Regions from separate parts of the Lysinibacillus sp. NPDC056220 genome, predicted to be linked through region 1. Evidence: riboswitches for the same ligand, from Rfam matches in the RefSeq annotation. Region 1 holds a riboswitch; each other region holds the start of a gene.
What was found. Region 1 has a riboswitch for S-adenosylmethionine ahead of ACOZBY_RS09620 (Na+/H+ antiporter NhaC family protein). Riboswitches for the same ligand answer to the same signal wherever they lie in the genome.

Region 1 (7,848 bases):
CCTATTCGATTGTTGACAGCCCACACCAAAACGATGGAATGGTTAATACCTTTACGTTTACAAGAGAACAGGCGGACAAACTATTGGGAGAGGATGTCAGGCATTATGCCACTGATGAAACAGGTCTCCGACAATTGATTGATCGTTTAGAAAGCCTTTCATTTAGCGAAACCAATAACACCCCTTAAATGTTTTTCATCCTAACTTGGCCTTGCGGGGATACTTTAATGGATCACACATAGCGAAAATGTTTTTCCTTTAATAGACGCTATTTTGAAGTAACTATAAAAGTTCAATTTCTCAATTTAAATAATGAGAAATTGGACTTTTTATATTTTATTTATAGTGCAAAATAACGCCCAAAGTGATTACACATTTCATCAGCAGCCTGATGAAAATTCTTCATCCATTACATTTGAAGCTATACGCTAATTAGTAATGACCAGCACTCTCAAGGAGAGGCTGGTCATTTTTTATTCTCTAGCCTACTTTTAGCTTTCTAGCTGTACCAATGCCTTTTGTTTTCACCTTTACCTCAATATGCACGGGGAGATTGGGGTAAAGCGTGGCCCAATCTTTTTTAATACGTTTCCATGCCTGATGGTCTTCGCGATGTAGTACCTCACTAAACTTTAAAATATCAACCTGATAGGTTTTTTGAATAGTGTGAAATGTTTGTTCTAAATTCGCTTGAACTAACTTGCTTGTTTCTTTATTAAGAGTATCAATAGTTTCTGGCTTTGTTAGATCCAATGGACAACTTATTTCCGCTATATTTTGTTCAAGTTCAACCTGTACATGGATGGAGGGTTTATCATTTTTAAAGCTGCCAGTAACTTTTGTAGAAGAATTTAAAACTTCCGCTGATATTTTCCCCTTTTCCGAACAAGGGACTTTTTGAACGGTACCTTTTATATGGTTGTGTAAGAAATTATAGCCTCTGCTTTCTTCCTCTGATAAGAAGCCTATAAGCTTATAGTTTTTAAAAACAGCAAGTCCACCGTATTGTAAATTAGCAGGACTATCCATTTTTTCGATGTTGGAGCTACTCTTTCCTGCATCTGCATCTCCATGTATTTGAATGGAGGGCAGAACAGCACTATGATCAATACTCCCTAAAGAATTGATTAAATCGTCTAAAATCACTGATTCAGTTGTTCCCAATGCATCTTCAGAGTCCTTTAAGGATTTTAACAATTTACTGGCAGGAATATCTTCTAACGGTGTTAATATACTTAAAATATCTTGCGCTGTTGATTCATGGGCAACAATAATATTAAAATCACTTCTTCCCTCAGGGTCCCTTTGAAATAAATCTAAAATACTATTCATACCATATTCAGCCATTTCTTCACCAATAATAATAACTTGAGTATGTGCATAATAGGGTTTCCTTGGCGTCTGCGTTGTTAATTTCCGAATAGCTTCGAATAAGGTTTTCCCTTTTGCGTGATAGGTAACAACAGGGACTTGAAAGCTTGTTGAATTCTTCGTCGCTATTTGACTTGGGTTAACGATTTGAATGGATAGCTCTATAAATTCGTCTGTTTTATCGACCCCAACAGCAGTGACAATAGCTAATTCATTTAACTCTCGCTTATTCCAACATCCAGTTAACAACAAAACGGTTAGAAGTAGGAGAAAGAATGACACCGTGTGTTTAATGATTGGCACCTCCTCTAGGAAAAGGGCTAAGACATTTCCGATACTAATTAGGATAAGCAAATAATAGGGAAAATAAACAAGAAGAGGAGTACGGGGGAAATTTTTTTAGAGGACAAAAGCGTCTATTAATAGAAAAAAGTATATACATCATTTTAAATAGGAGGAAAAAAGGGATGCGATCATTATTAAATGGAGTAGAGGCCATTTTTATCCCGATAAAGGACCCTCAATTATCAGTTAAATGGTATGAGGAAAAGCTTGGGTTTAAGCTTTTAAATATAGAAGAAGACGCAGCGGTCATGAAAATAGGGGAACAATCTGTTACGGTCGTATGTTTAGTCAAAACGGAGAATCATCAACCATTACATTTTCCAGATAATCATTTTGGGGTAGGGAAATACTTCAATTTCCTATCTTCAACTATTGAAGATACCTACCAATCACTAGTAGAGCAACAAGTGGAAGTAAATCCTATCGGAGGAGAAGGACAAATAAAATTTTTCACCTTCTATGATCTAGATGGAAATCCTTTAGGGGGTTGCCAATCATAAGCGGGTCACTGTTTATAACAGTGACCCTAGTAACAAATCTAGGAGGTGTAAGGCTAATTAGCTTTACACTACTATCATATACATAAATATTATATCGAAATAGTTAATTGCCTGGGAAATAGATAGAAAATTAAGAATTGTTTTAAAAATGATTTGATTATACTTTACTTTTTAACAATGTGAAGATAATGGATTGTTTCAAAAGCGGATAGATAATCAGTTTGATGTTGAAAATAAAGCTGTTGAATTGCAGATAGAGATAGATGAGTAGCCCTGATTGATCTAGTGTCTTCTTCATTTCCTCATAGCATGAGTTCATTGGTTCACCACCAGCTGCCGCCATCTTCACCATATTCTCTACTCTGTTAGAGATACCTTTTTCCTAAATAACGATTCATCACCATAGTCCAAGACAAGTGAACTGCCTACTATAACTAGGGCAAAAAGATGGTCTATTAAGCTAGCCAGTTGTTCTTTCGTTAAGTAATAGGAGACACCTAAGTGACTAAAAAATGTTTTTTTATACTGAAAGCCTTGTTTCAAAAGAGTCACTTTTCTCGTAATTGTGAGTCTTAATTGGCACCCACTTCATTCTGCAAAGTCGTCGGATGAAGTTGATTCATGTAAAAGAAAAGATTCTCAGCAAGGAGCAATCCCGAGGAAGTGGAAATGCACCGTAGACTTCTGGTGAATGATATATGTGCTACAACTGCAAATGGGAAATTTCATACCTCTTTTTACAGCAACCATCTCCATTCAAAGACACTGGAAAAGGCAGCTATACAATGTCAAAAGGGAGGTATAACTTTCCGTTATTACTAGGTGGGGCAGCGGGATTTTGCTATTCAAGTAAAAGCTTAAAAAATATTTTTAAATTTTATGTAACTTATCGCAACGTCAACCGTCTACCTTACTAGTAGAATACAAAAACTAAAGCAAGCTAGTAACATTCACTTTTCACAAAAAGGCCAGGATTCACTTATTCCGTGATTTCCTGGTCTTTTTGTGCAGACAATCCTATTTTATACGAAAAAATAGGACAAATAGTGAAACTTTTTAGCTGTTTTTTCGTATTCATAATTGAATCTAAAGCTAAGCAATATTATTAGTAAGATTCACTTTCACTTAAAAGGCTAGAACTTACATAATTATGTAGGCATCTAGTCTTTTTTGTTGGCTTTCTACTTTTATGAAAATCATGAACTTTAGAAAATTACATAGCAATGAGTAAATCCTATGCTCGAAAAAACAAGAATTCCCCCAAAAATTAGATTGGAAAATATTTTAACTTGTTCAACGCCTTAACTTAGCGTAGTATTAATACGAATCAAAACTAAGTAAATTAGTAAGATTCACTTTCACAATAAAACCAGGCGCTCTTCTATGAGGAGCATCTGGTTTTTTGTTTTTATCTGAGATTTCAAGAACATTAATTTATGAGGCAAGCTAGCCTTATCTTACAAACGTAGCCATACTTCCAACAAGTTATTTTTTGTTAATCGAATGTCATTAGTTGTGAAAAAGAGGCGAGAGCTGAAATTCCCATGGCCCGTTTTGCCATAAAGGGATAGATTTTTTGAGCGAACCGAATTTTACAAATTATTGTTTAAATGGGTATTGTTGGATTTTTTAAAATTATAAATCAATTTTTAAATGGTAATAGTTGTCACTATAGAGGTTAGACAAAGGATGCATCAATCGAAAAAATTAATCGGTCTTTTAGTCATTGTATATGTTTGTACATTGTTAGTTTTACCCTCTACAGATGGATTCGTTTCGGAATAATTGATGGAGGTTCTATTATAATTAGCTTTATTTCCTTATTCTTCTTCGGGTAACCATAGCGATATTAAAGAAGATAAAGATGAACTGGATAAGCATATTGAAGCACACAATGCTAAAATTGGATAGTATGTTTTAATGATTTTAGCTTGTCTAATTTTTTTTGCTTCAGAGGGTGTCTCCAATTTAAATGACATGAAAAATTATCCTTTGTTCTTAGTCGTTGGGTTTACATTGGTCATATCACCTATCATAGAATTTATTTATTCAAAAAAAGTTAGATAACTGACAGTATTTGTTTAAGCAAAAAGGGAGGAATCGTTTTGTTAAAAACAGTACAAATTATTTTATCAACGATAGGCATCACGCTTTCCATTTATGGACTTATTACATATGAATACCGCCTAAATTTCTTAATGATCCTTTTCCTAGGTTTATTTATGTTAATATTAGGAATTAAAGAGTTTGGGAGAGAGAGAAAATTATATGGTTGTTTTCTAGTTGGCGTATTTATATTTTCGGTGTATGTGTCTATACAAAGCTTCATATTAATCTAAAAAGTTGAATTCTGGACCTTAAAGATAGTGCCAAGAAAATTTTTCTAATTAAAAACATGTTGCAATTATGGATGTTTTATTTTAGTATTTTAATATTGTGTCAAAAATATAATATAATATTTTTCTTCTTATCAAGAGAGATGGAGGGACTGGCCCGATGAAATCTCGGCAGCGGAACTATTAAGTTACTGTGCCAAATCCAGCAAGCAATGTCCTTGATAGATAAGAGGAGCGTTTTAACTATAAGGCCTCTTCTTGTTATTTCAAGATGAGGCCTTTTTTATGGTGAAAAAACAAAAATAGGGCTGATTTTTAATTTTTGGGAGGTAAACAATGAGGAGAGAGAATCCATGGGCGCTAATCCCATTTGTTGTTTTTATAATTTTATTTATTGGTTCAGGGGTTATGACGGGTGATTTTTATGCCTTCCCTGTTATTGTAGCTATTAGCATTTCGGGAGCTGTGGCTCTAGCGATGAATCGAAAAGAATCGTTTTCACGGAAGGTTGATATTTTTTGCCAAGGTGCTGGAAATTTAAATGTCATGCTGATGGTTATTATTTTTCTATTAGCAGGGGCATTTTCAGAGGTAGCCAAGGGGATGGGGGCCGTAGATTCCACTGTTAACTTTGCATTATCAATTATTCCTCAAAACTTGCTTGTTGTAGGTTTATTCATCATTGCCTGTTTTATCTCTCTATCCATGGGTACGTCAGTGGGGACAATTGTTGCACTGGCGCCCATAGGAGTTGGGATAAGCGATCAGACTGAGCTATCTATTGCTTTAGTGATAGCAGCGGTTATAGGCGGTTCAATGTTTGGTGATAATTTATCTTTTATTTCAGATACTACTATTACTGCCGTTCGTTCACAAGGAGCGCAAATGAAGGACAAATTTAAGGTCAATTTTTGGATTGTATTGCCGGCAGCTATGGTTACGAGCATTATTTTAGGGTTTATGACATCCGGTGGAACAGCTCAAGTAGAGCATTTAAGCTATAATTGGGTAAAAATTGTTCCCTATGTTTTAGTGATTATTTTAGCGTTATCGGGAATGAATGTTTTCCTCGTTCTTGCATTAGGGATTGTCCTCGCCGGTGCAGTTGGCTTAGCAGATGGCAGCTATCACCTAATGAGCCTTATACAAAAAATTGGCGAAGGAATGGAAGGTATGTTTGAAATCGCCTTTCTAGCTATATTAATAGCTGGAATGGTGGAGGTTATTAAATTTAATGGAGGAATTGACTTTTTGCTCCGCCTTGTAACACGCAGGATTAAATCGCAGAAGGGCGCTGAATTAGGTATAGCTGGTCTTGTGGGCCTAACTAATTTATCTACAGCCAATAATACAATTGCTATTTTAATTGCTGGGCCGCTTGCCAAAAATATTGCTGATCAGTATGAGATTGAGCCGAAAAAGTCCGCAAGTATTTTAGATATTTTCTCCTGTACGGTTCAAGGTCTTCTCCCATACGGAGCTCAATTCCTAGTAGCCGCAAGCGTTGCCAAAATATCGCCAGTGAGTATCTTACCATACTCGTTCTATCCTATTCTTATTGGTATTTGTGGTATGATAGCTATTCTCATTGGGTACCCGAAAGAAAAGAAGGCCTAAACTTTTCTTTCAGACTGTAGACAAAAGTCATCGAGAAGTTCACTCTCGATGACTTTTGTCATTTTTAATATTTGAGTAATATACTACCAAACCTAACATGCTCCACTCTTAGGAAGCAGTCAATTTTTTAGGGGATAATTCATTCCAATACGGAGCCCATTACAATGGAAAGCCCGGTTGTCCGTTAATTGGAGCCAAATATTCGGAATGAGCTATTACTTTCTTGCCTGAATTAAAGTAAACCAATCGTTGCCGTTGAACTTTCCTGCAACATTGTATATGGGCTGATAGAAACCTTTTGTATCATACATATACGAAAGCTCAATTGAATCAATCTCTATATGGTCTCCTTTTTTTATAATAAGGTCTTCCTCCTGAACGAGCGCATTATACTTTATTTGAGGAAAATCGCCTTCCTTGATCCGTTCATATACCTCTGTAGGAGATAGTATGTTTACCTCTCGTATAAATTGATTTTCATGAAGGCTGTAGGTTAATGAATACACGTGACCATCCGGTTTAAGACCAAGACTAACATCCCCAGTCCAGTAATCTTTATGTACATCGGTGCGGTCTGGTAATGTCCATTCAAATTCACCATTCTCCTGTACAGCAAATTCTGCATCTTGAGGTAGTAAAGCAAGTTCATCCATCAATGATTTCGCCTTATCTTCTTGCCCTACAGCTGAAGTTTGCTCTGGGGTATAATTATTTTCGGTTAACCACCATTGGCCCTCGGAATCATTTGTAATCAATGTATAGGGGACCTCATTTTTATCTTCCAATAAAGTCTCGTCATTGTCCTGGTTATTAGATGTATTCACCTCTAATAATCCTAATTTCTGTTGTAACAGGTCTTTTACGTCATCATTTTTAACGTTTTTCTTAAAGACAGGAGCAACAATTGATGCTGCGCTTAATTCCAATGAAGTGGATACATGAACATCTGACATTTTTGATTTTGTATAAGCGTTTATTGCTAAATGACCAAACTCTTGTTGGGCGTAGACAATGCTCATAACGATAAAAATTAAGCCCATCAATAGGGGGATAGCAAGGTTTCCAATCAGACTTTTCACCTTGACCTTTTTGTGATTGGAAATAGAAACTGCAAGTTTGTATAATTGATAGCCAATAATACCCCCAAGTGAGTTATTGATTAAATCATCAAGCTCAAAAATCCCTGCTCCTGAAAGTGTTTGATATGTTTCAATAGAGGCTGTTGCCCCCACCACTACTAGAAGTAGCCACTTAAACTCTTTACATTTAGCCATAAGTAAAGGCAAGAACATTCCTAATGGCACAAACATTAATATATTAAATAGACAATTTTGGAGATCACGTAAAGAGTATTTTTTCCACGCGTCTATATAACCGCTGAATGGTTGTAGGTTCATCTGCATGTAATGTGAAGTGCCACGACCAATAACTGTTAGCTCTAAAACAAACACAATATATCCGATAAACATTGCGCCAAGAAGAAGCTTCTTTACAGGGATTTGTTTATGGCGATCTGTTCGTCGCCTTTGATAATAAAAGTAATAAAGTGCAATTAGTAAAAACTCAAAGCCAATAATTAGGATGACTGGCAACATCAAAATTTTAATATTGCTCATGATTTCTGCAATTCCCAAGGTGTGATACTCCTTTATCAAATAATAATTTTCAAATGCTACATC
Region 2 (7,848 bases), on a different contig from region 1:
TTTTCCATAGATGGTAAGATGTAGATTCACTAATTCTATTGGAGTAGTTGGTAAATCGAATGAAAATTCTTGTTTATGTTTTACATGGAACGCTTCAGCCAATTGGAGAAGCCCTTTATCATCAATTGTGATATTCGATGCGTTCAATTTAACTGCATGCTCTTGGCCTTTATAACGTAAGTCATAATTAATTTCGAAATAATAATGCTCTTTCGATAAAGGTGCGTCTGCATAGGCACTTTCAATAGCTTGATTAATATTCGCTTGAATGTCAGCAAGATGCACGTGATCAAAGTCCATTAAACTTGTTTGAATATAGTCTTGGCGATATTCTGTCATCATCATTCCTAATGCAGAAAAGACAGAAGAGCCATAAGGGATAATGACCTTTTTCATGCCTAATTCCTCTGCTAAATTAATAGCATGTAGTGGACCACCACCACCAAAGGCAACCATTGTAAAATCTTCTGGGTCATAGCCTTTACGAATGGAAATGAGCTTCAATGCATTTAACATATTAGAATTCGCAATATCTAAAATACCTTGCGCTGCTTCCTCGGCTGAGACATGAAACGGTTTCGCAATCGCTTCAATAAGTGCCTCCTCCACTTTGTCAATAGAAACTGGATTATCGAAGTTTGCTAATGATAATCTTCCCAAATAAACATTAGCATCTGTAATTGTTGGCTGTGTATTACCTAACCCATAGGCTACTGGGCCTGGGTTTGCCCCAGCAGAATCTGGACCAACCTTTAAGGAACCGAACTGGTCCACACGAGCGATAGAGCCCCCACCATTGCCGATTTCCACTATATCTACAACTGGTGTTTTAATGGGATAGCCAGCAAATTTTTCATTTCTTTCAATATAGTAATCTGTCGTAACATTTACTTTGCCATCTGTAATAAGTGAGCATTTCGCTGTCGTCCCCCCCACATCAAAGGCGATAATATTGGATTCATTTAGAAGCTCACCTAATTTTGCAGCTCCAAACATTCCGGCTACAGGGCCAGATTCTACTAGATTGATTGGCAGCTCCATCGCTTTATCAAAGCTTGTTGTACCACCATTTGATTGCATAATTTTCAAATGGTCGGTAATACCAATTGTACTTAATTTTTCTTTTAAGCTTTTTAAATAAGCATGAGCAATTGGCTTTACATATGAATTTAAAACAGTTGTATTGGTTCTTTCATATTCACGATATTCTTTAATGGTTTCGCTTGAAAGCGTAATATACACCTCAGGCCAAATGTTCAATATTTCTTCTTTTAATTGCTGCTCGTGAATGGGATTTTTATAGCCATGAATTAAGGAAATGGCAATTGCCTCTACACCTAACTCCTTAAATTGACGGACAATCTTACCAACTTCATCCCTATTAAGCGCTTTCATAATATTTCCTTTAAAATCAATGCGTTCATCAATTTCTTGTCGTAAATAACGCTCTACAAAAGGTGCTGGCTTTGTATATTTAAAATTATATAAGTCTGGTCGGTTACCACGTGCAATTTCTAATACATCACGGAAGCCTTTTGTTGTAATTAATCCAACTACGCCCCCTTTTCTCTCTGTTAATGTATTGATAATAACAGTAGAACCATGAATAAATGATTCAATGAGAGAATCCTCTGTTACATGTCGTCCTAATACGTTTAATATACCATCCTCAAAATGCCCTGGCGTCGTATGCCCCTTGTCAAAATGAAGATTTCCTTTCTCATCTGTATAAACTAGGTCGGTAAAAGTACCGCCAATATCTGTTGCGATTTTCAAGACTCCATCCCTCCGTGTTCCTATAATCGGTACAGTGTTCCGAATTAGAATTAAGTAAATTATATTTAAAATAAAAAGAAAATTCAATGTATTTTTTAAATAAAAATTCATTTGACAATTGCACAGCGTTGTAAAATTCCGCTTTTCCTTTCCAATATTAGATAATTATAAATAAAAATTACCAAACACATTTATATAAGAAAGCTTCTCGAGTTTGTAATGGCATGAAAAGAAATCCTAGTTTTTAAACTAGAAACTTAAATTTTCTAAAAAAGTGATGATGAATGTTTAGACAATTTTCAACTATAAGGGGAGAGGCCTATTTTAGTGGCACTGGTGGGAGAAATAGTAGTGAAATAAAAAATGTTTAGGCTCCTATCAGCCAACCAATAAAAAAAGCTGCCCCTATTTTAAAGGGCAGCCTTTCAACATTTTATTAGAACAATCCTACCGCATGTCCGTCATTGTCGACATTCATGCGTAACGCAGCAGGAGCTTTTGGTAAGCCCGGCATTGTCATAATATCGCCTGTCAGGCAAACTAGGAAACCTGCACCTAGCTTCGGTATCACCTCACGAATTGTCACTGTAAAGCCTTCAGGACGTCCAAGTAAACTTGGTTGATCGGATAAAGAGTATTGCGTTTTCGCCATGCAAATCGGCAAAGAATCCCAGCCAAATTTTTCGATTTGAGCCATTTGTTTTTTAGCTTGGTCAGTGAATTGGACATCTTTCCCACCATATACCTTTTGTACAATAGTGCGTACTTTTTCTTCAATGGATTCTGTTACATCATATAATGGTGAGAAGTTGTTTTCTTCTTCCAACACAGCTAGTACTTGTTCAGCTAAGGCTACTCCACCTTTACCGCCCTCTTCCCAGACATTTGTTCGGGCAATACGCACATGGTTTTCTTGACACCAGTTTAGAACTGCTTCCAGCTCTGCCTCTGTGTCTGTAATGAAACGATTTAATGCAATAATCGGTTCAACACCAAATGTACGTACCGTGTCGACGTGTTTAGCTAAATTTTCAATCCCTTGGAGCAGTGCTTCCACATTTTCACCGACAAGTGATGTTTTTGGAACACCACCGTGCATTTTTAATGCACGAATCGTTGCTACAATCACAACGGCACTTGGCTTAAAGCCTGCTTTACGTGCTTTAATGTTCATGAACTTTTCAGCACCTAAATCAGAGCCGAAGCCCGCTTCCGTCACCACAATATCCGCTAGTTTACGAGCAGTTTGTGTCGCCATAATGGAGTTACAGCCGTGGGCAATATTTGCAAATGGACCACCGTGTATAATTGCTGGTGTCCCTTCCAATGTTTGTACTAAGTTTGGCTTAAAGGCATCCTTCAATAATAATGTTAAGGCACCCTCTACCTGTAAATCACGCACAAAGACAGGCTCACGCTCAAAGGTATAGCCAATCACGATGCTAGCGATGCGTTCGCGCAAATCTTCAATACTTGTTGCTAAACAAAACACTGCCATAATTTCCGAGGCAACCGTAATATCAAAGCCATCTTCACGCGGCATGCCCTGAACAGGTCCACCTAATCCCACAATCACTTTACGTAATGAGCGATCATTCAAATCCATCACACGTTTCCAAATAATACGTCGTGGATCAATGTTTAAGACATTCCCTTGGTGGATATGATTATCAATAAATGCAGATAAAGCATTGTTGGCTGTTGTTATCGCATGAAGGTCACCAGTGAAGTGTAAGTTAATATCCTCCATTGGTACAACCTGTGCGTAGCCCCCACCAGTTGCGCCACCTTTTACGCCCATTACTGGACCAAGCGAAGGTTCACGTAACGCTACCATCACTTTCTTATTTAATTGATGAAGGGCATCAGCTAGTCCTACAGTCACAGTTGACTTTCCTTCACCTGCTGGGGTTGGACTAATAGCTGACACTAACACAACCTTTGCGTCCTCACCTTGAGCTGTAATTTTTAATGGGTCAATCTTTGCTTTGTAGCGGCCATACTGCTCAAGTGCATCCTCTGGAATACCTGCAGCATGGGCAATTTCCGTAATAGGTTTGATTACTGCTTGACTCGCGATTTCTAAATCTGTTAATGGTTGATTTTTCGTTGTCATTTGGCATCCTACTTTCTATGTTGTTCATTTCCATTATAGTCTTAATTGTGAAAAAAAAGAAAGCCAGATATGCTCGCATTCCGACAATCAATTGACATTTTTGTTCAATTCATGTATGTTCTAAGAGAAAATGCTATTTTTTCACATTTTCTCATTGATAGCACGATTTCTTTAACTTTATTTTACTTTCAAGCGCATTGGAGGCGAATGCTTATGCAACAGGGGATCGTAAAGTGGTTCAATAATGAAAAGGGCTATGGCTTTATTGAATGTGATGATGGAGAAGATGTATTTGTACATTTTACGGGCATCCAGGAGGAAGGCTTCCGTACACTTGAAGAAGGTCAAAAGGTTTCATTTGATGTTGTGGAAGGCAATCGCGGCCCGCAAGCTTCAAATGTTGTAAAATTATAAGCTAGGAAACTGAAGGTGGATGAAATATTTAAAAATAGTTCAATCCGCTTTTTGACATGTTTACACATAAAAATCCACTTCAACGATTGAAGTGGATTTTTAATTTATCTATTAATCCAATAAAAAGCACCTGGACAAACTAATGTTTCCTTGGTTCTGTGTGGATCGTTCAATGTTACACCGATAGGCCCTTCTTTTAAATGCCCGAGCGTCATGCTAGATGCTGCCGCTTCCTCATAAAAATCCAAGCGCATATTCGGTAGCTGTAGAGACACAAACTGCTCATGCTGCACAAACTTGGGTAGCTGTAATACCTTCTGCCAAAGCTGCACCGTCTTCTCCACATCCCTGACATAAAACTGAATCGATTCCATGGTAATAGCTTGCGTTTCATCAATCGCGCCACTAGCTTTTAATTGAGCAAGACGTTTCTCATCTTCATCTGCCCATTCAATTAAGAATGGGAAATCCAATGCAAGGTCAGCCCTGCCAAAATGCAATAGCTTCCATTCGATTATCGTGCCATCTGGTCTTGTTCGACTACAAGCATCGGGACCATATACATCAAAGCCCAATGCACGCAATCGTTGACCCTCTTCTTCAATATTTTGGGTGCGCAAGGCAATTCGTGAAAATCCTTGGCGCTCATGATTACGTTTAAACGTATAATGTAGGGAATATGGGTACAGGGCCGCTTGCTCAAATAAATCACGATCATAAATAGCGATTTGTTCAATATAGCTTAAGCCAAAGTAGCTTAGCGTATTGTAAGTCCCCCACATCGTGTGTTGACCACCGTTCACTGTATGGACATTTCGTTTATTGAAGAAAACCTTTATATTTTCCGGAGATTCTACTTGATGTACCAGATGATCAAAATATAAAGTCATGGCAATTCCCCTTTCTTTCCCCCATTAGCTTTACCTAGATGTGTATTTGATTTAATATTTACTTAAGAAAAGGAGTTACTAGCTGGTATGAAAAAAAGTGCAATTTCCCTACTAACTCCGTTAACTAATTTATTACTCACTATAAAGAGGTGATTTGAATGACAGATCATGTAGCTGCTTTTAAATTGGCATTAGGTAACTATCCTACAGGTGTAACGGTTGTTACAGCATGTCATGAAACGAATCCAATTGGCTTAACCGTCAATTCTTTTGCATCTGTTTCCATTGACCCACTACTTATTTTATGGTCACTGGATAAAAAATCTCAGCTCCATCCTTATTTTATGGGTGCTGGAAAATTCGCTGTTAATATTTTAGCGAGTGATCAAGAGCATTTATGTACATTATTTGCAAGTAAAGTCCCAGATCGCTTTGCTCAGGCAAAATGGTCTACTTCATCATTTGGGCTACCGATTTTACATGATACAGCAGCTATTTTACAATGTAAATCATTTCAACAGATAGATGCTGGCGATCATACTATTTTTATTGGGCAAGTACTAGATATTACAAATTCTCAAAAGGAACCGCTTCTCTACCATCGCCGTCATATCGGTCAGATTCCAAAAAGCTTTTATAGCTAATTCTCATAAAAAAAGGGCCACTTGTAAGCAACGGAAACCATGCTTATTGGTGGCCTTTTCACATCGTTCATCTGAAATGATCTTTATTTCTTTTGTGGAAATCTCTGCTTTTCAAGCCTATTAATTTGAACAATTACCCCATCCTGAATCGTAATATGCACTTCACCAAATTCAAGATTTTGAATGGCCTTTGCAATAGCCTCTAATTTCTTATCTTCTACCTTTGTCGACTGAGCCATACGATACACCCCTTCTTTCTGATTCTTGTTGTACAAAAGAGGCCAATGCATCAAGCTAATTGATAGCCCCTCCTATCTCTCAGATACATCTGTTGGATTTGGCACCTATTTTTCCGGTTGCCGAGGCTTCATTGGGCCAGGTCCCTCCACCTCTCTCGATAAGAGTACTGCGTTTCTTGAAAATAATTCTATAATTCTGTTATACGATTGTCAATATAAAATATTAGAAAACCTAGCTGAATACTTTGTAATGTGTATTTTAGATTAGAAAACTGCCTATACCTAAAGTATTTTATGCCTAATCAGTAAGAAATAGATGGCTATCCACTAATTTATTTCGAACTCCATTTCCTCATCAAGGATTCAAGTGGACCGCGATGATGTTTAGCTCTCCACCAAACAGAAGCAAACACACATCCTAAAAAGTAACAGCAGGCATACAGCATGGAAAAAGCAAGCGTTTGATTCTCCAGCTTTTGGCAAACAATTAGTATCCCAATCCCTATAAAAACATGGCCAACATAATGGGTTAAAGACATTTGCCCGGTTAAGATGAAAGCTTCAATGACTTTATTTTTACATGTCTCTACAAGATAGATGGAGCCTACAATGAGGACAATAGCCGAAGCCGAATTAGATAGGACATACATCATATTTGGTGGAATCGGTCCCGTATCAAATAAATACAATGCACTCTCTACATCTAATAAATGGATGGTTGTTGTTATCTTAATAAATAATATTGAAAAAGTCTCAGTCAATATGACTAGCAATAAACCTGTCACTAGTAAGATTTTTCTTATAGTACGATTTGTTAAATCTAATGTGCCGATTAACATCCCCATCAGAAAGAAGCAAATCCAGGGGAATAGTGGGTGATAGCCATTAAACATCAAATTTCTTATAAATCCTGCTGGTGTCCAAAAATCAAGATACTCTAGTAAGACATATGTTGGATGCCAACCAGCAAGGTAATTAAATTGAATTTGAAGCCATTGTGAAAGGATGAGGATAGCACCTATGATGAAGATCATCATTTTCTTGGATTGCGCAATCAGACATGCGGCCACAAACATATACACGCCATAATAATGTAATATATCTCCTGTCCAGCCGATCACATATAATATTAGCCCAATCGTAAATAACAAAAACGACCTTTTCCATAAAGTAAGTCGATTCTGACGAAGAAGCAGTGGGTCCTTAGTCTCTCTAGCCTGACGAGTCATTAAAGCTATCCCTATTCCTGCTAACATGACAAATACGGCGGAAGCACGCCCCTCGAAAAGATTTTGTAAGGTAATCATCCATGCTGAACCATTCGTTGTAGAACCTGTTATGACTCCAAAATTTACAATGAACATCCCTAGCATGGCGAGAGCTCTTGCAAAATCAAGACCTTCAATGCGCCGATTGTTATTGATCATTTTTGTCCCCTTGGATAACGCTATGTACTGCCTCCTTCCAAATAGCTCTATAGTTCAATTGGTTGCCTGTTAACATGAAATTACCGATATTATCATAAACCAGGGCTAGCATCTGTGCCTTTGCTTCTATATGGGGAGTATCCTCTAGCACCCCTAGCTTCACGCCATATCGTAGGACTTCAACAAAGCTTGTTAAAAAGCTAGTTTCTAGCTCCACTAATTGTTTCTTATAGTTTTCATCGCGAGCTGCTAATAGTACATATTGATTAAATATTTTATTAAAATAAGGATCCTTCCCCTGCGCTTCAATAGACTTATAGCCTAGCTCGAGTAATTTCTCCT
Region 3 (7,848 bases), on a different contig from region 1:
GATTTGAAAATTGCTAAAAAGCTAGCTTATGTGATTGCGGGTGGTAAGGTTCCATATGGCACATTAGTAGATGAACAGTATCTATTAAACTTAGAGCGTGAGGCATTCCTTAGCCTTGTTGCTGATCCACTTTCACAGCAAAGAATGCAACATATGCTGTTAAAGGGGAAACCACTTCGTAACTAATGGACGAAATAGACAAAACTTGCACATGAAACAAAGGGGGATTATACGATGCGTGAAGCCGTTATTGTAGCAGGAGCACGAACTCCAATTGGAAAAGCAAAAAAAGGTTCTTTAGCAACAGTAAGACCAGATGACTTTGGTGCTGCCGTTGTCAAAGAAACATTAAAAAGAGCAGGCTATGAGGGACCGATAGATGATTTAATTTTAGGCTGTGCTATGCCAGAAGCAGAACAGGGGATGAATGTAGCTCGTAGCATCGGTGCACTTGCGGGACTACCAGATACAACTCCTGCACTAACCATTAATAGATTTTGTTCTTCGGGTCTACAGGCGATTGCCTATGCAGCTGAGCGAATCATGCTCGGGCACTCAAAGGCCATCCTCGCTGGTGGTGTTGAATCAATGAGTATGGTACCAATGGTGGGGAACACGCCCCGCTTAAATCCAACGTTAGCTGAAACAGCTCCACAATATTATATGGGAATGGGGCATACAGCTGAGGAAGTAGCTCGTCAATACAATGTAAGTCGCGAAGATCAAGATGCTTTTGCTGTTCGCTCACATGCACTTGCTGAAAAGGCAATTAAAGAAGGTAAATTTAATGATGAGATTGTACCTATAGAAGTGGAACAACATTATGTTGATGAGAACAATAAGCCACAGGTGAAAAAATTCACTTTCAGCATGGATGAGGGTGTCCGTTCAGGTACATCGGTTGAAGGTTTAGCGAAGCTTCGTCCAGCTTTCCATGTGAAAGGGAGTGTGACAGCAGGGAACGCTTCTCAAACATCTGATGGTGCAGCAGCTGTATTGGTAATGGAGCGTGAAGAGGCAGTCAAGCAAGGTTTAACACCAATGGCAAAATTCCTAGGTTTTGCAGTGGGTGGTGTACCACCTGAAGTAATGGGGATTGGTCCCATTGTGGCGGTACCAAAAGCGTTAGAAATCGCAGGTTTATCAATAGATGCGATTGATCTATGGGAAATCAATGAAGCATTTGCATCGCAATCCTTACAGGTGGTCCGTCATTTAGGCATCGACCAAGATAAGGTCAATGTAAATGGTGGAGCTATCGCATTAGGACATCCACTTGGTGCAACGGGTGCTATTTTAACACTAAAACTTATTCATGAATTAAAGCGTCAAGGTAAGAAATATGGCGTGGTAACTATGTGTATTGGTGGCGGCATGGGAGCCGCTGGAGTATTTGAAATTCTATAATTTTTCACTAGATCAGCTTGAGGTGTACTGTTTCCGGTTGCCTCCGAGCAAGTATATTTCAAGCTTTTCTATATATATATTTGTCTTCACTCAGCAAAAGGTTTTTGGACCAAAATGAAAGCGTCAGAAACCTTCTCTAAAAGGTAGGAGAGTAGGCTGAATAAAAATCAAGCCTCTGAGCAAATACTACAGATTTTGAAGAGGCAGCATTCAATAGGGGATTAAATTATCAAAATAGATAAATTGGGAGGATTTTATATGACTGAAAAAACAACGGATTTCATTAAAGGCGGCGGATTTCTAATTGAAGATGTGGAATTAGATCGTGTGTTTACACCTGAAGATTTCACTGACGAGCATAAAATGATTGCCAAAACAACAGAAGAATATGTAGCAAATGAAGTTTTACCTGTAGTTGAAAATTTAGAGCATCATGAATTCGAGCACTCAGTACGTCTCCTTAAAAGTGCTGGTGAATTAGGCTTGCTTGGAGCAGATGTGCCAGAAGAATACGAAGGACTAGGCTTAGATAAAGTTTCTTCAGCATTAATTGCAGAAAAAATGTCTGTAGCAGGTGGTTTCTCCATTACTCATGGTGCACATGTAGGGATTGGCTCATTACCAATCGTGCTATTCGGTGACGAGAATCAGAAGAAAAAATATTTACCTAAGCTTGCCTCGGGTGAATTAATTGCTGCTTATGCTTTAACAGAGCCAGGTTCAGGCTCGGATGCTTTAGGGGCAAAAACAACTGCGAAACTAAACGATGCAGGCACACATTATATTTTAAATGGTGAAAAGCAATGGATTACAAATGCGGGCTTTGCAGATGTATTTGTTGTTTATGCTAAAATTGATGGTGATAAGTTCTCTGCCTTTATTGTGGAACGTACATTCAATGGTGTTTCAGTCGGTCCTGAGGAGAAGAAAATGGGGATTAAGTCTTCATCTACCCGTACACTTGTGTTAGAAGATGCAGAAGTGCCAGTAGAAAATTTATTAGGTGAAATTGGTCGTGGGCATGTCATTGCCTTCAATATATTAAATATCGGTCGCTATAAACTAGGGGTTGGAACAATTGGTGGATCAAAACGCGCATTTGAGCTAGCGGTACAATATACAAACCAACGTCAGCAATTTAAAACAAAGCTATCTGACTTCAACCTAACAAAAGAAAAATTATCAACAATGGCTTCTCATTTGTATGCATCAGAGTCATTAAACTATCGTACTGTGGGTTTATTTGAAGACCGTTTAAGCCAGCTAAGCCCAGAGGAGCAAAAGGAAGGAAAAGTGATTGCAGGTGCTATCGCTGAATATGCGATTGAATGCTCCATTGCTAAAGTATTTGGATCAGAAACATTAGATTATATTGCAGATGAAGCTGTACAATTACACGGCGGTTATGGCTTCATGGCTGAATATGAGGTAGAGCGTATATACCGTGATTCTCGTATTAATCGAATTTTTGAAGGTACAAATGAAATTAATCGCATGATTGTACCAGGTACATTTATGAAAAAGGCACTAAAAGGTGAGCTGCCACTATTACAGGTTGCGCAAAATTTACAGCAAGAGCTTCTAATGCTAATGCCAGAGGATATCGGCACTGAACCACTAGCTCAGGAAAAATACTTAGTGAAAAATGCCAAGAAGATTGCTGTATTAGCTGCAGGCTTAGCCGCACAACGCTTTGGTGCGAAGCTTGATCAAGAGCAAGAAGTATTAGTGAATATTGCTAATATCGCTAATCAATTATTTGCAATGGAATCAGCTGTATTACGCACAGAAAAAGCGATTGCTCGTGATGGCGTTGAAAAAGCACATCAAAAATTGCTATACACTCAAATTTTCTGCCAAGAAGCATTTGCAGAAATCGAAAAAGAAGCAAAAGATACAATTCTGGCTTCCGCAGATGGTGATGCAGCACGTATGACATTATCTGCATTACGTAAATTAACACGTAATAATCCATACAACCTCATTACGAAGAAACGTGAAGCATCTGTGAAATTAATTGAAGCAGAAAAATATATCGTTTAATCGTAGGAAAATGCTAGCTATCCGTAAGTGGGTAGCTAGTTTTTTATTGTGCCAAATAAATTATTTGTCAAAGTAACGGATAAAAATACAAAATGGATGGATAGACTTACGGAAATGAGCGAAGTTCCACCATTCTCGATGATTATGATGGTATACTACAGAAAAAGACAGCAAAGGAGCATTTTAATGACGATTCAATTTTTCCATTATCCCAAATGTACAACATGTAAAAAAGCGCAAAAGTGGTTAAATGATCATGACGTTTCCTATGAAGAGGTACATATCGTAGAGCAGCCGCCAACAAAGGATGAAATAACAGCTTTATGGCAAGTCAGTGGTCTTCCTTTGAAGAAGTTTTTTAATACTTCAGGCATGAAATATCGTGACCTTGGTTTGAAGGACAAGCTAGCTGATATGACTGAGGAAGAACAGCTTGAGCTACTTGCTTCGGATGGGATGTTAATAAAACGTCCACTCGTAACAGATGGAAAAAAAGTAACTTTAGGGTTTAAAGAATCCGATTTTGAGCAAGCTTGGATATAGCCGTTTTTATTCTTGTTTTTATAGGAGAAGTATGGCACACTGAAAGTGAATATATTACATAATTATGGAGGGGTTTTTTGCATGAGCACACCGAAAGACTTACGTTACTCTGAAGAGCATGAATGGGTTAAAGTAGAAGATGGAAAAGTACGTATTGGTATTACGCACTTCGCACAATCTGAATTAGGAGATATCGTTTTCGTTGAGCTTCCACAAGTTGGCGATGAAATCAAAACGGATGATCCATTCGGTAGCGTAGAATCAGTAAAAACTGTTTCTGAATTATATGCACCAATCTCAGGTACTGTAGTTGAAGTTAATGCAGATTTAGAAGATAGCCCAGAATTCGTTAATGAATCACCATATGAAAAAGCATGGATGATCGTCGTAGAGCCTGCTGATGCATCAGAAGTTGATAAACTTATGACAGCAGAACAATACGAAGAGATGACAGCAGAATAAGACAAGCCATAATCAAAAAACGTCGGAAACTACCGGCGTTTTTTATTATATAATAACGTATAAGTGGGAATGTCTAAATGGAGGTGGCGTAATGTTCGATGGGAAATGCTTGATAGTAGAAGGACGCTCAGATAAGCTACAAATTGAGCCAATTTTAAACGAGAATGTTACAATACTATGTACGAATGGAACAATTGGTGTGCATCAATTAGAAGAGCTAATCGATCCCTATGAGGGCTATGAGCTATTTACCTTTTTTGATGCCGATACTTCAGGCGATAAGCTACGTGCATTAATGGACAGACATTATCCTGAAGCGGAGCATTTACGGACAATGCCAACATATAAGGAAGTAGAAACGACACCTAGAAAAGTGTTAGCCATGATTTTACTTCGTGCGCATTTCTCAATCCATAATGAATATATTTTGTAAGGTTGCGTGAACTAAATGGAAGAATGGTCGAAAGAGCAGTGGGAAACGGCATTACAGTCCGGAGAAAAAGCTGCGTTTTATTTATATACACCGATGTGCGGTACTTGTGCAGTGGCATCGAAAATGATGTCAATTGTAGAACAACTATTACCTCACCTAAAGCTAGGGAAAGCAAATATTAATTTTTTGGAGCAAATTGCTTTTGAGCATCAAATTGAAAGCGTTCCGTGCTTACTTGTTTGTGACGGTGGCAAAGTGACAGAAAAGATTTATGCTTTTCAATCCGTACCTTTTTTGTACGAATTGTTAAAAAAATCAATTGACTGAACTTTATTAGCGTGGTAAAGTAACAAATATATTACTAAAACATTAAATATATCGAACTCTTATGAAGAGCGGCGGAGGGAAGTGCCCTATGAAGCCCGGCAACCATCACATAGTGAAAAGGTGCCAAATCACCCAAAGATTTTTCTTTGAAAGATGAGAGAACGGTTCAACGTATAATACGTGACCCCTTCTACTTGTCTATAAGTGGAGGGGTTTTTTTATATAAGAAAAGGAGTATTCGCTATGATACAGCTTCAAAATATAACGAAGAAATACAAAACAGCAAATGGCGAATTAACGGCAGTCAAAGATGTTAACCTGACTATTAATAAGGGTGAAATTTTTGGCATTATCGGCTATAGTGGCGCTGGTAAAAGTACGATGATTCGTTTACTTAATGGCTTAGAGAAACCAACAACAGGAACAGTAACAGTGAACAATCAGGCTTTTTCATCGATTAAAGGTCAAAAGCTTAGAGCAGCTAGACAAAAGGTTAGTATGATTTTTCAACATTTCAACCTACTTTGGTCACGAACAGTTGCAGAAAACATTGCCTTCCCATTAGAAATCGCAGGTGTATCAAAAGCTCAACGTGAGGCACGGGTGAAGGAATTGATAGCACTTGTTGGCCTAGAAGGTCGTGATCAAGCATATCCATCACAGCTCTCTGGTGGACAAAAGCAACGTGTAGGGATTGCGCGAGCATTAGCCAATAATCCAGAGGTTTTACTATGTGATGAGGCTACATCTGCTCTAGACCCTGAGACAACAGATGCCATTCTTGATTTACTGGTGGATATTAATGAACGTTTAGGGTTAACGATTGTCCTCATTACTCATGAAATGCATGTCATCCGCAAGATTTGTCATCGTGTAGCAGTGATGGAGGCAGGCGAAATTGTAGAGCGTGGAGAAGTATTGCAAGTTTTCCAGGCTCCTCAGGCTGCCATTACTAAGAAATTTGTAGCGCAAATTACCAATACAAAGGAAACACAGGATACAGTAGAACAAATCAAAGCAAATTATCCAACTGGACAACTTGTCAAATTGATTTTTGTTGGTGAAAAAACAGAACAGCCAGTTATTTCACATCTAGTAAAGCAATTCGATGTGGAAGTAAGCATTGTACATGGGAATATTTCGCAAACCAAAAATGGTGCATATGGTACTCTCATTGTGCAAATTGATGGGTCGAAAGCAAACGTGACTGAAGCCTTAAGCTATTTAAATACAGTGGAAGTGCAAACGGAGGTGATTGCAGATGCTAACTAATCTCTTTCCGAATGTAGACTGGGATAGCATGTGGCAGGCTACATATGAAACATTATATATGACGGCCATTTCAACAGTTATTACATTTATTCTAGGGTTAGCCATTGGGATTGTTCTGTTTTTAACTAGTCCGAATCAGTTATGGGCTAATAAAATTGTTAGTTTTTTAACAGGGTCACTCGTTAATATATTCCGTTCTATTCCATTTATCGTGTTAATTATTTTATTAATTCCATTTACTAAGTTTTTACTTGGTACAATCCGTGGAGCCAATGCTGCTTTACCTGCTTTAATTATCGGTGCGGCTCCGTTCTATGCGCGTATGGTATTAATTGCGCTACGAGAAATTGATAAGGGTGTTATTGAAGCAGCTCGTTCAATGGGGGCTAAAACAGCCACAATTATTTGGAAAGTACTGATCCCTGAATCATTACCAGCACTCATTTCGGGTATTACTGTTACGGCTGTAGCACTTGTCGGTTATACAGCAATGGCAGGGATAATCGGTGCAGGGGGTCTCGGGAACTTAGCCTTCCTAGACGGTTTCCAAAGAAATCGCCAAGATGTGACATTAATGGCAACTATTTTGATCTTAGTAGTAGTCTTTATCATCCAATGGATAGGTGATTTCATTACAGAAAAAATTGATAAACGTTAATAAAACTGAGGTTATTCCGGTTCTTACCGCTAACATATTTTCATTAAAATAAAGGGAGTGTCATACATGAAAAAGTTATTAACAGGATTATTTTTATCAATACTTGTACTAGCATTAGCAGCTTGCGGTACTGATAAAAAAGAGGATTCAAATGCAGCATCTGGTGATAAAACAGATAGTAAAGAAAACGTTACTTTAACAGTGGGAGCTTCTAATACACCACATGCAGTAATTTTAGATAAAGCAAAACCGATTTTAGCTGAGAAAGGTATTGACCTTAAAGTAGAAACATATACAGACTATGTGCTACCAAACCAAGATTTAGAATCAAAAGAGTTGGATGCAAATTACTTCCAACATATTCCGTATTTAGAGTTGCAAATTAAAGACAATGGCTATGATTTCGTCAATGCTGGTGGTGTTCATATTGAGCCAATTGGTATTTACTCTAAAAAGTATAAGTCTTTAGAAGACCTTCCAGAAGGCGCAACAATCTTACTTTCTAACTCGGTATCAGACCACGGTCGTATGCTGTCATTATTAGAAGCTAAGGGCTTAATTAAATTAAAAGATGGTATTGATAAAACAGCAGCAGAAATTAAGGATATAGAAGAGAATCCTAAAAACTTTAAATTTGATGCGAATACAGCACCAGAAATGCTTGTACAAATGTACGAAAACAATGAAGGGGACGCAGTACTTA
Region 4 (7,848 bases), on a different contig from region 1:
ACGTAGAGCCTTATTCTGGTTGATCGGTCATCAAAATGAAGAGTGGGAAACGATATCAATGGATACTTAGAAAGTAATAGCAAACTAGGATACTAGTTTGCTATATTATAAAGGTTATTTTACATATGTGGGTTTATTCACCTTATCAATTAAAAGAATACCATCGTATTGATCTCGTGGAACAAGACTTTCTTGGATAACTCCCCAGCTATAGGATAAGCGAGGTTCAAACATCCATGAGTTACCACGTTCATTTTGACGATTACGTAAATCAATGAATGTGTAAGGTTCGTTGACTGACGATACAATATCTTCTATGGATCCTTCTATAGGTGGTAAAACGGCCATCGTCTCGCCCATATTATTGGCAGTCTCTCCGCTTGTCATATATAGACCTAATACATAGCTGTATTTTTTGTAGATATCCGGTAAACGTTCACCCATTAATTTAACTGGATATGGGGAGCCCATTACGTCTGATTGTGCCTTACGAATATGGTCATTATGCGCCCAAACGATAAACTTTTCGGTTGGATAAACTTCCTCAGCTAGCCAAAGTAAGTTCTCCATCATTGCCTCATCACGCCACTCCATTGTTTTTAAAAATGAATCATATTTATTTTGCTCCATCTCGATGTTGGACTGAATTGTTAGCTCTACATATTCGTCTGCCAAACGGATACGGTCTGCTAAAGTGCGCTCCATCAATTTTACTATTTGAAGTTCATTCGGATAAACCTTTTGAAGCTCTTTTTCTTTCTGTTGAACTTGAGATTTTACTTGTTTATATACGTTGATAATAGCTGTTTTTTCTTTCTGGTAGCCTTTTAGATCTTTGCTAGAGCTCCACTCCGCGAGTTGCTTCTCCGCATCCCTAAACTGCTTAGCCAATTGTGGGGTTTGCAACCAATCCCCATTTGTAAATGCCCCTTGCTGTTGAATATCAAAGCCTGCTAGAACAAGAGGCTTCTCTGTAGCTTGAGTTGTTTTTGCATATTCAAAAAGAGGTAAAGTTTCTTTTGTCCACCATACTCCAAAAATAGCATCCTTCATTGTTTGTTGAGCAGCTTGTTTGTCAATTTTTCCTTGGGCATTCATGACATCGCCAAGACCACTTTCAAAGGCTAAAACATTGTAACCCATTTCTTGATGTAAAAATTGTATTAAACGTGTTTTAACGAGATTAAACTGTGCCACTCCATGAGAGCTTTCTCCTAAAAAAACAATGCGTTTATCGTGTAATATCGGCTTGAGCATCTCTAAATCCTCGAATTTATTAGAAGGGATTTTTTGCGAACTAGCTGGCTCTGGCTCAATGGAAGTCAAGCTGTAAGCATGATCATTCATCCATTTTTTCCAATCCTCTAATGTTTCAGTAGTAGTTCTAGCCTGTTGAACCACTCCGTATTTTTCCTGCTCCTTTAACGCAGGGGTAGCCGCTGAAGCACTTGCTATACCACTAAATACGATTAAGCCTGTCAGTGCTGTGTTTAATAAAGCTTTCCATTTTCTATAACTTTTCATTAAGAATCAGCCCTTTTCTTTATGTTAATCTCCTAAGTATAAGGGGCTAAGTTTAAAGCATAGGAGAAGTTTGTTTAAATTTTGTTTAAATTTGGACTGATTATAAAAAAGAAAGCATCTCCATTTGTAAGGCAAGAAATACAAATGGGGATGCTCAATAGCTATTTATAATGATACGTACTAGCTCTAACATGGTTACGTTGAATTTGGTTAAACCATGCCCGATCCTTTTCCTCTTGATTTAGGGTGCCAATAATAGAGGAGGAGCAGCTCACGCAAATTTTCGCTTGAGTAATTTGTCCACATCTTTCACAAGGTGCTCCTAAATTTGGGAAAATGGAATTTTTTAATTTTCCGGCTTTGACCCATTTGTACAGTAGCTCAGATGATACACCTGTCAAAGTCACGACCTCTTCGTTTGTTAAATAACGATTATTTTTTCTTAATAAAAAGTGATGTAGCTCTGAAAAGATATCCTCTTCTCTCACATCTATCTTTTTTTGAAATAGCAACATAACTAGTCATCTCCTCGATACATCAATGAATGCTTTCATTAACTGTTATAGGTTGTTCATCATATTTATAATTTTCCCAACGATTACGTGCTAGCTTTCGATATTTTGGCGAGACGTTCCTATCAGCAATTAACCTTGAAAATCCTTTTTTAGCTTCTGTCATATCACCAAGTCGGAGGCTTAGCTCGGCATGTAAAAATTGAATTCGCTCTCCACCTTCCTGATTAGAAGCAAATGATTTACTGTAAAAATCTCTAGCGGCAAAAAGGTAGCGTTTTTCTGATTCTTCATCGTTTTTTATACGATATAACCAGGCAATTTTTAAGGCGAAATTAGCCATCAAAAGCGATTCTTCCATTGATGCGCGAGATACTAAGTAAGCAAGCTTAAAGCTTATAATGGCATCATCGATTGTACGCTCTTGACAGATACTCATAGGTTTCTGTAGCTCTTTAATGTATAGTTCATCTATAAGCTGCATGAAAGGTCCGTATGTACGTGTCATGGATTTATGGAAGGCAAAGCCACAATGTGGGCACACGGCAACTTCATACAGCAAAGGGTTAAGACCATCATAGACGGGCATGAAATCTGTTTGTTCCTCGATAATTTTATATCGATTTGGGCGTACTTTATACGTTGTAAAATGCTTTTTGCAAAATTTACAATCTACGCTACTTTCATAGTAGTAGATGTTAAATGCCATAAGAATCAACTCCTTTGCATGCTCAATAATATTATTTCTTTTGTTCTATTTATACGTAATCAATAATCGTTCAATGTATTTAATTCATTATCTTCCATTTTAACAATTCTGTGTTCTTTGGTATACTCCTTTGGAATTATAAAATTAAAAATAATACTCGTTTTTTTAGTTAAATATCATTAGAAATGTGCTTGTAATAGTATTTATCGGTGTAGTTAAAGTAAGTTATATAGTTACCGAAAAGTTTGTCGAATTATGTACAATTTATTTAATGGACGGTTCGAATTGTATAGTTCAAAAGTTTACTATGAGAGGGTGGAGCAGATGACGTATAAAATAGTATTTTTTGATGTGGATGGTACACTAATCAATTATGAGAATGGTGCTGTGGAGGAAAGTACGAGGCAGGCTATTCGACTATTACAGGAAAAGGGAATCTATCTTGTGGCTGCGACAGGAAGACCGTTGTCCATGTGTGAAGAGCTGAAAAATTTAGGGATTGAAACCTTTATTACAGCGAATGGGGCATATGTGAAACACAAGGATGTTGTGATACATAAAATTCCGATTGAGAAGGGCATTGTTCAAAATGTTCAAGCTTTTGCACAGCAACATCAGCATTCCTTAACATTTTTTACAGAACAACTTACGATGAATGATATACAAAATCCATTAGCCTTAAGCGCGATGCAAGAGACATTGTCTTTATGTGATTTTCCAGTTAGAAAAGAAAGCATTATGGATGAAGAGGTTTTTCTTATGTGCCTTTATGCTGATGAACAGGCTGAAAAAAGATTAGCTCGTCAATTTTCGAATATATTACGGCAACGATGGCATCCTTATATTGTGAATGTTTTACAGCAAGATGTGTCCAAGTCGATAGCCGTAAAGGCTGTACTTGATTATTTTGAGATTAATGCTAAGGATGCCATAGCTTTTGGAGATGGAGAGAATGATATAGATATGCTAGAGCTGGTTGGCCTTGGGGTAGCTATGGGGAATGGGAGCCAAGCTCTAAAAAATGTTGCAGATTTTGTTACAAAGAAATCCATTGAAGGCGGCATAGATTTTGCTTTACGAAAGCTGCACATTATTTAACGACATGGAAAGGAAGTAAAGTGGAGGCTTGAGAGACTCTTTTGGTATACAGTTATGAGTATATAGAACAATGTATTAGGTGGGATGAAAAATGGCGCAGCATGTGCAATCTCTAATTGAACATTACGGGTATTTTGGCATCATCGTGATCCTAATTGGAGGCATTGTTGGGTTGCCACTTCCCGATGAAGTATTTTTAACTTATGTAGGCTATAGTGTTTATCGAGAAAGCCTTGGACATATCCCAGCTTTAGTAAGTGCTCTGATTGGCGCAATGGGGGGGATTACTTTAAGCTACTATATCGGCCGTCGATTTGGCTTACCGCTCTTGCAGAAATATGGGCCAAAGATTCATATAACTGAGCAAAAAATTGAATTTACTAAAAAAATGTTTATGAAAGTGGGGCCTTTTTTATTAATTGCTGGCTATTTTATTCCTGGTGTACGCCATCTAACAGCCTATATCGCCGCTATTAATAATTATCCATATAGGAAATTCGCTTTCTTTGCTTATACAGGGGCATTTATATGGACTTTTACATTTATAACCTTAGGAAAAGTGCTAGGAGAGAAATGGCGATTCGTCGGTTACTATTTATCTCATTACAGTATGTACGTCATCTTGCTGTTTGTCCTAGTCATGTTAATTGTTTATTATTTATTTAAAAAAAGAAACGTACAAAAGTAAAAGTCAGTAGGATTCCTACCGACTTTTTGTTATGGCAAGATGGCAAATGAACGTACAGGGAATCCAGATGCTTTTTCAGGCTTGGGTACTATATTAAAAATAATAGCACCTTTAGGAGGTAGCTTGTCTAAATTAGTCATGAGCTCAATTTGATAAGTGTCTTGATTGAGGACAAAATATTCACCAACTAATTGGCCACTTTGACGAAAATCAGTGGCAGAATCAGTATCAAAAGTTTCATGACCTATTGCACTTACTTTACGTTCCTTGAATAGAAATTGTAAGGCCTCCAAGCCCCAACCTGGGAGATGATTATCTCCATTGACATCTTTATTACTAAATGCCTCTTTATCTGGCCAACGCTTACTCCAATCTGTTCGCAGTGCCACAAATGTACCTTCTTCAATCTGTCCATAGTGTGTCTCGAATTCTAGAATATCTTGTACACTGAGCGTAAAGTCATGATTACTAGCAGCCTCCTGTGATTTATCAATGACGATAAGCGGAAGAACAAGCTCCTTTAGTGCTAATTCATCTATAAATCGAGTATCTCTTACAAAGTGAATGGGTGGGTCAATATGTGTTCCATATTGTCCAGGAAAAGAAAACTGCTGTGCAAAAAATCCATCATCATGCGAGAATAATGTTTCAAATTTAGCATCTTCAAACATGAAAAAATGAGGTGAGTCTGGGCCGAAGGTATGTGTCAAATCGACCCATTGTTTTGATTTTAGTAAGTGCAATGCTTGTAAAAGTTCGTTAGACATTAAATTCCCTGCTTTCTAAAAGTAGTAGTCAATAAAAAAAGAGTCCTCAATCGAAGAGGACTCCCGGAATCAAACATAGGTAGTGCGTCTTCTCATCTTTCAGGCTTAAATTTTGCCAATAGGAATTAGCACCATACTGCTTGAGCTGGTTGCTGAGACTTCATCGGGCCGATCCCTCCGTCTCTCTAGATAAGAAATAGGATATAAGAATTTTCAGAAATAATAGTATAAATACTTTAACATATATTTTTATAGTTTACAACTTTGATAGGATTACAGGGTTAAAATTAATTTACTTACCAATTCAAAATTAACGTTACTCGACAGCAGGCACTATCCATAAGCTGTATTCTAAAATTATCTGGTGTATAGTTGGTTTCAAATTTTGTAGTAATGCCTGTGGATGTAATTAATTTTTCGACCTCTGTTTTATTTGAAAGCTGTGCAGCATTCTTTAAGTCATGTGCAAATTGTTGAGAACTATCAATTTTATCTGTAAGTAATTGTGCCTGCTGCATAATCGTCTTTATCCGCGTAGCTGAAGATATTAATTTTTGTGTATCAACAGGGGGAAAGGGACTATTACTAGTCGGCATTGCTAAATGTTGTGAAAAGTTTCTAGCTGCAAGTTGATGGTCTGTCGATGGTATCGGGTAATGGTAGGGGTGAATAAAATAAGGATAAGGATTATAATACAAATCAATTCCTCCTAGCCAGAAGCTGATATCTTATCTTATGTATCATGATCTTTTTAGGTGTTTGAATAACGCCATTCCTGTACTGAAGTGTTAATATACTATGCTGAATGGTATGCCACACAAACTAAAAAAGGAAGCGATGGCGCGCTTCCCTTTTGTTCTTTAGCCAAGAACGTTTAATACATCATCTATTTTTTTGCTATGTGACAGGATTCCATAATTCATCCACGTTAAAAAATCCACCTCATAGACACAGTTTCTTTTAACAGCCCTTAGGTTTTTCCACATAGAGGATGTTAAAATAGTACGCTCTTCATTCTCATAAATGGAGTGTTGCTTGTCGAAGGTGATAAACAAATGATCAGCGTCTAGTTGTTGCAGCTGATTTGAAGTCAGATGAGCTTTACGCTGATTAAGCGGTATTTTCCACACCAATGGATCAGGCGTTAAGCCTAAGTCACGGTATAGAATTGGCCCTGTATAACCGCAATCAGGGCCAGCATACAGTGTAATGCCAATGGCTGAAATGCGAAGAAATGCCACACTTTGTCCGTAAACGGATCTACCTAGAATTTTTCGAGCCCTCTGTACCTTGTCCTCATATTCCGTAATAATATCTTGCATCATAGCGGTTTTCCCTGTTAAATCTGCAATTTTAAATAGAGTCGATTGCCAGTCCTCTCCAGGGTTGTTTAGGTGACAGATTGGGGCCAACTTATTTAAATGAAGACAGGTTTCCCAACGCTCTATACCAGCATCTAACATAATTAATGTTGGTTTATAGTGAAAGAGGTGTTCCATTTTTCCATACTGTACATCGATATCAGGCACATCCTGTAGACCTAAATAGTCTTGTTTTCCCCACTTGGAATGACTGAATTGCGCAATGGGCGTAATACCTAAAGCTACAAAGAAGTCCTCTAAGAATGGTGCGAATACGCGTACATTATTGCTCTGACTTCGTCGGAATTGCCCTGGGGAAATACCTACATGCTCTTTAAAACGACGATTGAAATAGTATTCATTATTAAAGCCAATAGACTGACTTATTTCAAATACACGATCATTCGTTGTCATTAATAACTGTTTGGCTTTTTCAATACGTATACTATTTAAATAATACAGAGGTATTTGTCCCGTAATATCTTTAAAAATGCGTGAGTAACTCCATTTTGGTACACCTGCCAGTTCTGCTAGCTGTTCGACAGTCCAATCCTTTCCAAAGTGGTTGTGCAAATATTGGATAGATTGCTCTACAGATTGACGATCACTTTGTTGTAGAGGCTTCGTTCGGTTTTGCTCAAAAATAAATAATATCAATTCTTGGAAACGAACATGCTGCTCAAAAACAGTGTGCTCATCTTTTGTTTGACGACACCGATAAATAGCTTCTAATAGTCTATTGCATTGAGAGAAGGGAAGAAGACGTAGTTCTCTAACACTTGTAAAGAGACTAGTAGGAGAATGAGCTTCACTAAGATAGATCGTATTAAATGTCAATTGGTAAAAGCAGAGTGTCTCATCGGCAATGTGAATTTCGACAGGGCTATTAGGTGGAATAATCACACATTTTCCTTTCATAAGGTGGATAGTTTCATGGTTTGTCTTAAGTGTTCCGTTACCACTAATAAGGATGAAAAGAGAATAGTATGTATTGCTATATGACTGCATACCTGCTGAAAGAATAGTATATGAAATAGTTTGTAAATGATAGATTTGTATTAAATTACCCATTGTCCACGCACTCCTAAGTAAAGTTTAAATTTGGAAAACAACACAAAGAAAGCCCCCTAAAGAGCTTTCTATTGTAAATTATTTCACGAACCATTTCTCAAGATCATCATATTTTAGT

Region 2: it holds a riboswitch for S-adenosylmethionine, as region 1 does, so the genes downstream of both, ACOZBY_RS13865 (YezD family protein) here and ACOZBY_RS09620 (Na+/H+ antiporter NhaC family protein) in region 1, are expected to answer to the same signal.
Region 3: it holds a riboswitch for S-adenosylmethionine, as region 1 does, so the genes downstream of both, ACOZBY_RS18190 (methionine ABC transporter ATP-binding protein) here and ACOZBY_RS09620 (Na+/H+ antiporter NhaC family protein) in region 1, are expected to answer to the same signal.
Region 4: it holds a riboswitch for S-adenosylmethionine, as region 1 does, so the genes downstream of both, ACOZBY_RS15605 (cyclase family protein) here and ACOZBY_RS09620 (Na+/H+ antiporter NhaC family protein) in region 1, are expected to answer to the same signal.

The regions. Positions count from the first base shown of each region.
Region 1 is NZ_JBMOXD010000002.1:933,746-941,593, forward strand. It holds gene ACOZBY_RS09595 (M56 family metallopeptidase) at 1-188, shown strand, start outside; gene ACOZBY_RS09600 (Ger(x)C family spore germination protein) at 481-1,674, opposite strand; gene ACOZBY_RS09605 (VOC family protein) at 1,839-2,216, shown strand; partial or broken gene ACOZBY_RS09610 (SAM-dependent methyltransferase) at 2,381-2,762, opposite strand; gene ACOZBY_RS09615 (DUF3953 domain-containing protein) at 4,322-4,555, shown strand; SAM riboswitch class I at 4,681-4,784, shown strand; gene ACOZBY_RS09620 (Na+/H+ antiporter NhaC family protein) at 4,889-6,169, shown strand; gene ACOZBY_RS09625 (VanZ family protein) at 6,385-7,803, opposite strand.
Region 2 is NZ_JBMOXD010000003.1:726,549-734,396, forward strand. It holds gene ACOZBY_RS13840 (hydantoinase/oxoprolinase family protein) at 1-1,776, opposite strand, end outside; gene ACOZBY_RS13845 (formate--tetrahydrofolate ligase) at 2,213-3,892, opposite strand; gene ACOZBY_RS13850 (cold-shock protein) at 4,106-4,306, shown strand; gene ACOZBY_RS13855 (VOC family protein) at 4,411-5,196, opposite strand; gene ACOZBY_RS13860 (flavin reductase family protein) at 5,355-5,840, shown strand; gene ACOZBY_RS13865 (YezD family protein) at 5,924-6,079, opposite strand; SAM riboswitch class I at 6,149-6,244, opposite strand; gene ACOZBY_RS13870 (DUF418 domain-containing protein) at 6,412-7,506, opposite strand; gene ACOZBY_RS13875 (TetR/AcrR family transcriptional regulator) at 7,496-7,848, opposite strand, start outside.
Region 3 is NZ_JBMOXD010000007.1:23,260-31,107, reverse strand. It holds gene ACOZBY_RS18225 (3-hydroxyacyl-CoA dehydrogenase/enoyl-CoA hydratase family protein) at 1-186, shown strand, start outside; gene ACOZBY_RS18220 (acetyl-CoA C-acetyltransferase) at 235-1,407, shown strand; gene ACOZBY_RS18215 (acyl-CoA dehydrogenase family protein) at 1,666-3,450, shown strand; gene ACOZBY_RS18210 (arsenate reductase family protein) at 3,637-3,993, shown strand; gene gcvH (glycine cleavage system protein GcvH) at 4,075-4,455, shown strand; gene ACOZBY_RS18200 (hypothetical protein) at 4,547-4,888, shown strand; gene ACOZBY_RS18195 (thioredoxin family protein) at 4,904-5,215, shown strand; SAM riboswitch class I at 5,272-5,375, shown strand; gene ACOZBY_RS18190 (methionine ABC transporter ATP-binding protein) at 5,459-6,487, shown strand; gene ACOZBY_RS18185 (methionine ABC transporter permease) at 6,477-7,145, shown strand; gene ACOZBY_RS18180 (MetQ/NlpA family ABC transporter substrate-binding protein) at 7,212-7,848, shown strand, end outside.
Region 4 is NZ_JBMOXD010000004.1:179,206-187,053, reverse strand. It holds gene ACOZBY_RS15635 (DUF4272 domain-containing protein) at 1-70, shown strand, start outside; gene ACOZBY_RS15630 (erythromycin esterase family protein) at 115-1,524, opposite strand; gene ACOZBY_RS15625 (hypothetical protein) at 1,686-2,039, opposite strand; gene ACOZBY_RS15620 (DUF2225 domain-containing protein) at 2,062-2,745, opposite strand; gene ACOZBY_RS15615 (Cof-type HAD-IIB family hydrolase) at 3,070-3,843, shown strand; gene ACOZBY_RS15610 (DedA family protein) at 3,935-4,531, shown strand; gene ACOZBY_RS15605 (cyclase family protein) at 4,561-5,298, opposite strand; SAM riboswitch class I at 5,388-5,494, opposite strand; gene ACOZBY_RS15600 (hypothetical protein) at 5,595-5,996, opposite strand; gene ACOZBY_RS15595 (helix-turn-helix domain-containing protein) at 6,159-7,730, opposite strand; gene ACOZBY_RS15590 (ABC transporter substrate-binding protein) at 7,809-7,848, opposite strand, start outside.